DNA from 2 places in the Bacillus sp. ISL-39 genome. Region 2 is predicted to be linked to the other one. Evidence: riboswitches for the same ligand, from Rfam matches in the RefSeq annotation. Region 2 holds a riboswitch; the other holds the start of a gene.
The links. Region 2 has a riboswitch for S-adenosylmethionine ahead of J7E37_RS08055 (methionine biosynthesis PLP-dependent protein). Riboswitches for the same ligand answer to the same signal wherever they lie in the genome.

Region 1: another riboswitch for S-adenosylmethionine. It lies ahead of mtnW (2,3-diketo-5-methylthiopentyl-1-phosphate enolase); the one in region 2 lies ahead of J7E37_RS08055 (methionine biosynthesis PLP-dependent protein).

Annotation. Positions count from the first base shown of each region.
Region 1 is NZ_JAGGQM010000002.1:720,865-725,911, reverse strand. Features, by position in the region: gene J7E37_RS05420 (carbon-nitrogen family hydrolase) at 1-322, opposite strand, end outside; gene J7E37_RS05415 (pyridoxal phosphate-dependent aminotransferase) at 449-1,630, shown strand; SAM riboswitch class I at 1,706-1,813, shown strand; gene mtnW (2,3-diketo-5-methylthiopentyl-1-phosphate enolase) at 1,908-3,131, shown strand; gene J7E37_RS05405 (2-hydroxy-3-keto-5-methylthiopentenyl-1-phosphate phosphatase) at 3,128-3,790, shown strand; gene J7E37_RS05400 (methylthioribulose 1-phosphate dehydratase) at 3,787-4,422, shown strand; gene J7E37_RS05395 (1,2-dihydroxy-3-keto-5-methylthiopentene dioxygenase) at 4,486-5,019, shown strand.
Region 2 is NZ_JAGGQM010000007.1:30,537-35,583, forward strand. Features, by position in the region: gene J7E37_RS08045 (bifunctional homocysteine S-methyltransferase/methylenetetrahydrofolate reductase) at 1-635, opposite strand, end outside; gene metC (cystathionine beta-lyase) at 635-1,813, opposite strand; gene J7E37_RS08055 (methionine biosynthesis PLP-dependent protein) at 1,810-2,925, opposite strand; SAM riboswitch class I at 3,101-3,213, opposite strand; gene J7E37_RS08060 (M4 family metallopeptidase) at 3,640-5,047, opposite strand, start outside.

The DNA.
Region 1 (5,047 bases), on a different contig from region 2:
CCGCATGTACTCCATTTTTATCAAATACAAGCAATGTATTTTCAATGCCTGATTCTGTTTTATTGGCAACAGAACCGCCTATGAAATGGGAGTTGTATTCCAAGGCAGCATCCTTGAAAAACGCTTTGGCTGCTTGTGCATCCTCTTCCGCAGTGTTTTTTAAATTATTCAGGTCATACCCTGTAGTCCAGAGCTCCGGAAGGATTATGATATCAGGTTTTTGAGAGTTTGCCTCTGCAATCAGTTTAGATGCGTTTTTGTAGTTTTGTGCAGGATCCCCAAAGGCAATATCCATTTGCAGGCATGCAATTTTAAATTTCATCCTTCATCACCGCCATACTTTCTGAAAATTATATCTTTACAAGTTACTCTTTACGTTATATCATTTGTGACTAGAATTTCAATTAAAATTTTGAAATAATAACATATTTTCTAAGCAGGTGAGAAGATGGAATTTCCACAATCAGATTTACTGAAAAGCCTGCCCAAGCAATTTTTTGCTTCACTGGTGCAAAAGGTGGGCGCTTATACAGAAAAAGGGGCAGACATAATAAATCTGGGGCAGGGGAACCCTGACCAGCCGACTCCACAGCACATTGTTGAAAGGTTGAAGCAAGCTGCGGATAATCCGGTTAACCATAAGTATTCGCCTTTCAGGGGTTTTCGCTCGTTAAAAGAAGCAGCAGCAGCGTTTTATAAAAGAGAATATGGGGTCGATCTTAATCCGGAAGAGGAAATTGCCATCCTATTCGGGGGTAAAGCCGGTCTCGTAGAAATACCTCAATGCCTGTTGAATCCTGGGGACACAATTCTCGTTCCAGATCCCGGCTATCCTGACTACTGGTCTGGAGTCGAGATTGCCAGGGCAAAGATGGTGACCATGCCACTCCGTGAAGAAAATGACTTTCTGCCTGATTATGATGAGTTAAGCTCAGATCAATTGGATAAAGCAAAGCTGATGTTCCTCAACTACCCAAATAATCCTACAGGTGCAGTGGCTGATAAAGAATTTTTTGATCAGACAATCGAGCTGGCACGAAAAAATGAAATTTGTGTAGTACACGATTTTGCTTATGGAGCGATTGGCTTTGACGGGAACCGCCCGCAAAGCTTTTTACAGTCCGAGGATGCAAGGGAAGTGGGGATCGAGATCTATACATTGTCAAAAACATATAATATGGCTGGATGGCGTGTTGGCTTTGCGGCAGGGAACAAGAGTGTAATAGCCGCAATCAACTTGCTCCAGGACCATATGTATGTCAGCTTGTTTGGTGCTGTGCAGGAAGCTGCAGCAGAAGCTTTGCTGGGATCGCAAGAATGCGTTGCTGAACTGAATGATTTATATGAATCTAGAAGAAACGTACTTATTGACGGTCTTACAAAAATTGGCTGGGAGGTGACTGCTCCAAAAGGCTCATTTTTTGCCTGGCTGAAGGTTCCAGAACCATTCACTTCAGTTGAATTCGCGGATTTCTTGCTGGAAAAAGCACACATAGCAGTTGCGCCAGGTGTAGGGTTTGGTGAGCATGGCGAGGGTTTTGTGAGGGTTGGCTTGCTGACTTCGGAAGAAAGATTGCGTGAAGCAGTTGGCAGGATTGAAAGCTTGGAAATATTCAAAAAAAATAGTTGACATTGATTTACGAACCTGACATAATCCTAATTAACAAATTCACTTTAACCAATTAAATAACTTGATTAAATTATTTTCTTATCAAGAGCAGGCGGAGGGACGAGCCCGATGAAGCCCGGCAACCGATCCAGCATTTAGCTGGGCACGGTGCTAATTCTTGCAGCGAAAGCTGAAAGATGAGAAGAGTTTAGTGTATTTTCTAACCTCTTCTTTGTGAAGAGGTTTTTTTATGCCCAAAATAATAATGGGTCCACAAGTAATGAAAGGATTGATCCTCATGAGTGAAATTACAGCGACATATATAATCCATGATGCTAAACATAACCCGGAGATAAAAGCAGAGGGAATCGCGCTTGGGCTGACGGTAGGGTCCTGGACTGATTTGCCGGAACTGGATCAAAAACAATTGAGAAAACATAAGGGGAGAGTGGTTTCTGTTGAAGGTTCAAGTAAGGACAACAATTCAGAGACAGTGGCAACAATCAAAATCGCTTACCCTGCTCTCAATTTTTCTCCAGACCTGCCAGCCATTCTTACAACAGTTTTTGGAAAACTATCGCTTGATGGCAAGGTAAAACTTATCGATCTGGAATTTGGAGATGAATTAAAGAAAGACTTTCCGGGTCCGCGTTTTGGAATTGAAGGAATCAGGAGCAAGCTTGGTGTTTATGATCGTCCATTGCTAATGAGCATCTTCAAAGGTGTCATCGGACGTGATATGGACTTTCTGCTAAAACAGCTTAAAGAACAAAGCCTTGGTGGTGTTGATCTGATCAAGGACGATGAAATACTGTTTGAAAATGAGCTTACACCTTTTGAAAAAAGGATCGCTCTTGGTAAAGAGGTCCTTGAAGAAGTATATGAATCTACTGGGCACAGAACCTTATATGCTGCCAATCTAACAGGAAGAACCTTACAGTTGAAGGACAAAGCAAGAAAAGCGGCTGAACTTGGAGCCGACGCACTGTTGTTCAATGTGTTTGCCTATGGCCTGGATGTTTTACAGGAACTAAGGGAAGATGATGAAATCGGCATCCCAATCATGGCTCACCCTGCAGTAAGCGGTGCGCTGACATCGGCTGATGAATATGGTTTTTCACATTCTTTGCTTCTGGGAAAATTACTCCGCTATGCCGGGGCTGACTTCTCGCTGTTCCCGTCACCTTATGGAAGTGTGGCACTCGAAAAGCAGCAGGCGTTATCAATAGCCGAGGCACTGACTGCTGAGGATCAATTCACAAGGACATTCCCGGTTCCATCAGCAGGCATTCATCCTGGAATGGTACCGCTGCTTATAAAAGATTTCGGTGTGGATTCAATCATAAATGCTGGTGGAGGCGTCCATGGACATCCTCGTGGAGCACAGGGCGGCGGGAAGGCATTCAGACAGGCAATTGATACCGTACTTCAAGGAAAAACACTTGAAGAAGGCGCACTTGAGCATGATGAGTTGAAAGCTGCTATTGCTCTTTGGGGTTCGTCAGAGGCGGTGGCAAAGTGAGTCAGCCAGTGATTTTTTGTGACTTTGACGGAACAGTAACCGAAAAGGATAATATCATAGCGATCATGAAGGAATTCGCGCCTGATGGCTGGGATGAAATAAAAGAAGCGGTGCTTGACCGCAGTATTTCAATCAGGGAAGGAGTAGGGAAAATGTTTTCCCTCCTTCCGGTCTCCAAGAAGGAAGAAATTATTCAGTTTGCTAAAGAGAAGGCTAGGATCCGTCCGGGTTTTCAGGAGTTTCTTGATTTTGCCCATGAAGAAGGAATTCCTGTTTACATCGTCAGCGGCGGTATTGACTTTTTTCTCGAACCAATCATTGAACCATTCGGACCGATAACAGGCATCTACTGCAACGGTTCAGATTTTTCCGGCGAAACAATAAAAATTGAATGGCCAAACAGCTGCGATGATCAGTGTTCAAATGATTGCGGCTGCTGCAAACCAACAATCATGAGAAGATTAGAACAAAGCGATGCTTATAAAATCGTCATCGGGGATTCCGTAACAGATTTGGAAGCTGCCAAAAAAGCAGATCTTGTACTGGCTAGAGATTACTTGAAGGATAAATGCGAAGAGTGGGAAATCGCATATAGACCATTTGAAACGTTTTATGACTGTATTGAAGCTCTTAAAACTGAGACAGGGGTGAGAGGATGAGCATTTTAGAAGGTAAGTGGGAAGAATTGGCGGATGTAAAGACTGAACTGGCAGAGCGTGACTGGTTTATGGGAACGAGCGGCAACCTGGCGATCAAAGTGAACAACGAGCCGGTACAATTCCTTGTAACGGCAAGCGGGAAAGATAAGAGGAAAAGAACGGACGAGGACTTTTTGCTGGTTGACCAATTTGGCCGGCCGGTTGAGGATACCCATTTAAAGCCATCAGCTGAGACGCTGCTCCATGTTGAGGTATACAAAAGGACAAATGCTGGCTGCAGCCTCCATGTCCATACAATTGACAATAATGTCATCTCCGAGGTCTATGGAGACAGGGGCGAGGTGCAATTCCAGGGGCAGGAATTGATCAAGGCTTTCGATATTTGGGAGGAAGATGCTGTCCTTAAGATTCCGATAATTCCGAATTATGCACATATACCAACCCTGGCTAAAGCATTTTCAGAGCACGTTAAAGGGGATACAGGTGCGGTCTTGATCCGTAACCATGGAATCACTGTGTGGGGAAGGAACGCTTTTGAAGCAAAGAAAATTCTTGAGGCCACTGAATTTTTATTCCGCTACCAGTTAAGGCTGCTCGAACACAAACCATTCCAATTGTTCAAGGTGGTTTAACTCAGGATCATTAAAGCAGATTTCATTAAAAGATAAAAGACATTATAAAAGGGAGAGATTCACATGGCATATATTGTAAAACAAAGTACAAAGGAAAGAATCGTTGATGAGCAGCAGGTAGAAGCATTTCTGAACGCACAGGAAGTTATCTATGAAAAGTGGGATATCAATAAGCTGCCATCAAACCTTCAGGAGAAGTTCCTGTTGACCGCCGAGGAAAAACAGCAAATCCTCGGCGCATTCCAAGCTGAGATTGAAGACATTTCAGAACGCAGAGGCTACAAGGCACAGGATGTCATTTCACTGTCAGACAATACACCGAATCTTGACCAGCTGCTTGCGAATTTTAAGCAGGAACATCATCATACAGATGATGAAGTAAGATTCATCGTAAGCGGTCATGGAGTGTTTGTCATCCAGGGTAATGACGGAGAATTTTTTGAAGTGTTCCTGAATCCTGGAGACTTGATTTCAGTCCCTGAAAATACACGTCATTATTTCACTCTTCAGGATGATCGCCAGGTAGTTGCGGTAAGAATTTTCGTGACAACTGAAGGCTGGGTGCCAATTTACGAAGAGGAAAAAGTCAGCCAGTAATCATAACGAACTGCAAACTTTGTCGAAG
Region 2 (5,047 bases):
AGACTGGAAATCATATGATGGGGACCAAGTCTGCAATTCAGACCCACAAGATCAGCGCCAAGATCCTCTAGTCTATTGAAAACTTCCTGAAGCGGGGTCTGGTCCTGCATGATTCCTATTTCCTGGAGGGATACCTGAGCAATGATTGGCAGGTCGGTCTCCTTCCGGGCTATCTCAAGAATGGTCTCGATTTCTTCCATATCATAAAATGTCTCTAATAAAAGTCCGTCTACGCCCTCAAGGAGTAAACAGTATAGCTGCTCCCTGAAGCTTCTTTTAATTTCCTCAATCGGGATGGCGGAAGGCCTGATTCCCCGGTTGCCGCCAATCGTGCCAAGTACATACGCATCAGTGCCTGCAGCCTGTCGGGCGAGCTTTACCGCCGCACTATTAATCTCTTTTACCTGATCCTCGAGCCCATATCTTTCAAGTTTTATATAATTGGCTGCGTATGTGTTCGTCTGGATTAAGTCGGCACCCGCATTTATATAGGCCTTATGAATCTGTATTACTTCTTCAGGATGGGAAATGTTCAACTCTTCAAAACAGATACCGGCTCCATAAGAGTGGAGGAGAGTGCCAATTGCTCCATCGGCAATTAATATTTCATTTTCCAGTCGTTTCAGGAAACTCATTAGACTTCCTCCTTTTGTGCTGCTAAAGTTCCTATGTAATCAAAAGCTTGCTCAAAGTCCGCAATCAAATCGCCGGCGTTTTCCAGCCCGACAGAGAGTCGAAGGAGGCCATCAGTGATTCCACGCCTTTCTCGTTCGTCCTGCGGCATGGCCGCATGTGACATTTTTGCAGGGTAGGAGAGGATGGATTCTACTGCTCCAAGGCTGACTGCAAAAACTGGAAGTTTCACTTGTTCTATAAATCTAGTTAAAACCTCCGCATCTTCCAGTTCAAATGAAAGAACCGCTCCTGGCCCATATGCCTGCTGGATCTGAAGGTCTGACTGCGGATGATTCGCAAGACCAGGGTAAAAGACATCCTTGATTAAAGGCTGCTTCTTTAAAAATCCAGCGATTTTCTTTGCGCTTTGCTGAGATTGGTTCATTCTGACTGACAAGGTTTTAATGCCTCTCATGACAAGCCACGCATCCTGAACCCCCAGGACTGCCCCGAACGAGTTCTGCAGGGAATAAAGCCTATTGGCCAGTTGTTCATCCTTAACTACCGCCAGACCCGCCACAGTATCACTGTGGCCGGAAAGAAACTTTGTGGCGCTGTGAAGGACAATATCAGCTCCAAGTTCAAGCGGACGCTGCAAGTATGGAGTCATGAAAGTATTATCAACAAATGTAAGTGCGCCGTGTTTCTTCGCTATTTCGCTGATCGCTTGAATATCTGTTACCTTCAACAGCGGATTAGAGGGAGTTTCAGCATAAAATAATGCAGTATTTGGCCTAATCGCTTGTTCTACCGCTTCAAGGTCTGTCATGTCCACAAAAGTATGCTCAATTCCAAAACGGTTCAAAACATTAGTAACCATTCGATATGTCCCGCCATAAACATCCTCGGTGATGACTACATGATCTCCCTGAGAAAGAAGCAAAAAGGCAGTTGAAATGGCAGCCATCCCGGAAGAAAAAGCAAAACCTCGTACACCGCCCTCTAGCTCGGCGATTATTTCCTCAAGTGCCTCTCTGGTTGGATTAAGGCTGCGGCTATAATCATATTTTCCGAACTTGTCTGCCGACGGCTGGTGGAAGGTTGAGGCATGCTGGATCGGTACGCTTACTCCACCGGTTGCAGGGTCGAATTTATGCTTGTTATGGAGCAGATGGGTTTCGAATGTATATCTGCTCATATCGCTTCTGCCTCCTGGCTTGCCTTTTGGAATGCGTCGTCTAAATCATTTATCAGATCGGCAACATTTTCGATTCCCACAGAGAATCGAAGCAGTCGGTCACAAACCCCGGTTTTTTCACGAATTTCAGCTGGGATATCAGCATGTGTCTGAGTCGCAGGGTAGGTAATGAAGCTTTCGACGCCACCAAGGCTTTCTGCAAAAGTAATGGTTGATAGACTTTTAAGAAACGGATTGACCATAGCAGGAGAGTGTACTCTGAAAGAAATCATTCCGCCTCTGCCTGGATACAAGACATCCTTCACTGCATGATGATTCTGCAAATAATCTACCAGTTCCCTGGCATTTTGCTCGTGGCGTTCCATCCTTAATGCCAGTGTTTTCATCCCGCGAATGAGCAGCCAGGAGTCGAAAGGACTTAACACCGCACCACCGCCATTATGATGAAGGAAGAGGGAATCACATATCTGCTGTCCCCTGGCAACGATGAGCCCTGCAAGGACATCATTGTGACCTCCAAGATATTTAGTTGCACTATGGATCACGATATCTGCACCTAAAGCCAATGGTTTTTGCAGCAGGGGGGTGTAGAAGGTATTATCCACAATCAGCAGAATACCGCTCTCTTTTGCGATATTTGCGATGGCTTCAATATCAGCCTGCTCCATCAGCGGATTTGTCGGCGTTTCTACAAAAAGAGCCTTTGTCCTATGATTGATTGCGGATTTGATTTCGTGTAGATCTGCCATGTCAGCATATGTACTATTTAACCCCCACTTTTTGAAACCCTGCTCAAGAAGACGGTAAGTTCCTCCGTATAAATCCTTAGAGACAATCCATTCATCCCCGTGTTCAAATAAGGACAGAACGGTCCAGATTGCTGCCATTCCGGAACTGCAGGCAAATCCCCGTTCACCTTCCTCAAGGTCTGCGATCGCTTTTTCAAGAATTTCACGAGTAGGGTTGCCAGTGCGGACATAATCATATCCGCTCGATTGGCCAATCCCTTCGTGGCGGTATGCCGTCGTTAAATAGATTGGTGGGTTGACCGCACCTGTTGATGATTCACTTCTGTTGCCAAGCTGCGCTAACTTCGTATCGATTTCTGCCAATGTATTCACTCCTAATGAAAGATAGTCAGATGGCAATTTTTGTTTTATGAAAAGACGAGATAATCGACTTAAAAGGGACTTGATCTACAATTTTGCAGGAAGTCGGTTACGAGAAGTCCCTAATAAAACAAAAAAGCCTTCTTAAGAAGAAGACTTTTACAGTTGATAGCCATTCTTCTTATCTGCCAAGTTTTTAAAACTTGCTGGAATTAGCACCTTTTCAACAAAAAATAGTTGAAGGTTGCTGAAGCTTCACAGGGCCAGACCCTCAGCTTCTCTGGATAAGATTTCATATTATTGAATTATTAAATTTCTCTAAATATTACAGCCATTATTGCAGGATGTCAATCATTTTATTAAAGCAGTGAAGTATATATGCAGAAGATTCCTATAGTGTCAGTTTAATTAAAGTATCCGTCATGGCATAGTGATTCTGTTTTGACAGCTTTTCAGTGTGTGTGGCCAAAGCTGTCAAGATTCTGCGGGTTTTGTGACAACTATTCTGGTTTCGAGGTCAAAGCTGCCAAAATTCCCTTTGTTTTGTGACAGTTTTTCATGATCCTAAGCCAAAGCTGCCAAGCTTCAGCAGACTCAATCCAGCTTACTCAAAACCATAATTCTATTCTTTCATTCAAACGAGAAAGCGCGGGAGCATCAGCATTGAAAAACTGGCTCACAAGAATAAATGAGCCAGTCTTACTAAATTTAAAGTTATTAATATATTCCTACAGCATCAAATGCTTTGTTGACAGCTTCAACTTCTGCCGAAGCTACACCATACAGGTCTTTTGCTGCTTGTACAGTTCCTGCCCGTGCCTGGCTGAAATTCGTGGAAGAAGTGAAATACACAGTGTTTGCACGGTAGAAGATCGCTCCCATTTTATCTGTTCCGACTCCCGGGACCGATACTCCATAATGTGAACCGCCTTCGCTCAGAAGGTAGGCAGCTTTATTGATGATTCCGCTGTTGATATGGACTCCGCCATTGTCGGATGTTCCAGTATAACGTTTCGAATAGTGATCCGGATCACCATATTTTGTAGGGTCACTCATTGAACGAAGGGCGTCACCAGCCGTATTTGGAGTGTAGATATCTTCGCCAATCTCGAAATCTGGGTTATTGTTGTCATGGAATTCAGCAAGTGTGCCGAAGATATCGGAAATCGCTTCATTCAATGCACCTGATTCATACTGGTAAACCAGGTCAGAACTGAAATCAGTCACAGCATGTGTCAGTTCATGCGCCACTACGTCAAGAGCACCGGAAAGCGGGATGAAGGTAGCGCCATCTCCATCACCATATACCATTTGCTGCCCATTCCAAAATGCATTGTTGTAGCTTCTGCCGTAATGGACTGTGGAATTCAGCGCTGCGCCATTGTTGTCATATGAATTCCGGCCAAAAGTGGTTTTATAGTAATCATAAGTGAGGCCTGCATAGTAGTGGGCATCTACTGCGGCTCCGTCATAAGCAGCGTTCAGGTTATTATCCGCATCGACCCAGAGGGAACCTGGCGTTCTCTGGCGGTTCTTGGCATCATAGGTGAACACACCATTTCCGCGAGTATTGTCCTGTAAGTAATAAGAGCCATTTGAAAGAAGCGTGTTCAACGACTTCGTGTCACCCAGCACTCCGACACCTGATCCAACCGTATCTGCTCCGTTTAAAGAAGGATTGTTTTTTCCAGCAGTATCAATGGCGTTGTATTTATTAATAATTTCACCTGTAACAGCGTTGATAAAGTACTGGTAATTGCCTGGTTCAGGGCTCAGGAAGTTCAACGTGACATGGTAAGCGTACACTGCTTGATCCTCACCAGGATAAACAACAAATTCAGCCGTTGGCGTTACTTCATATTCAGGCTTGTAGCCCAAATCACCTTCAGCCACGGCAATTGCATCTCTCTGGGATTTTTTGCTGGAGACTTTTAAAAGCTTGTCGCCCAGTCCCTTGCTGACAGTTCCGCTAAAAACCTTAAGAACACCGTTTTCGTCAACTCTGGCTGCCTGTGTTGCTCCCCAGACAGGAACTCCATTATAGACCTGCTGCAGTCGGACAATATCTCCGCCAAGCTTGTCTGCTTCCTGAGATTTAACAGCAAAACTATCATTTGTTCCCAGA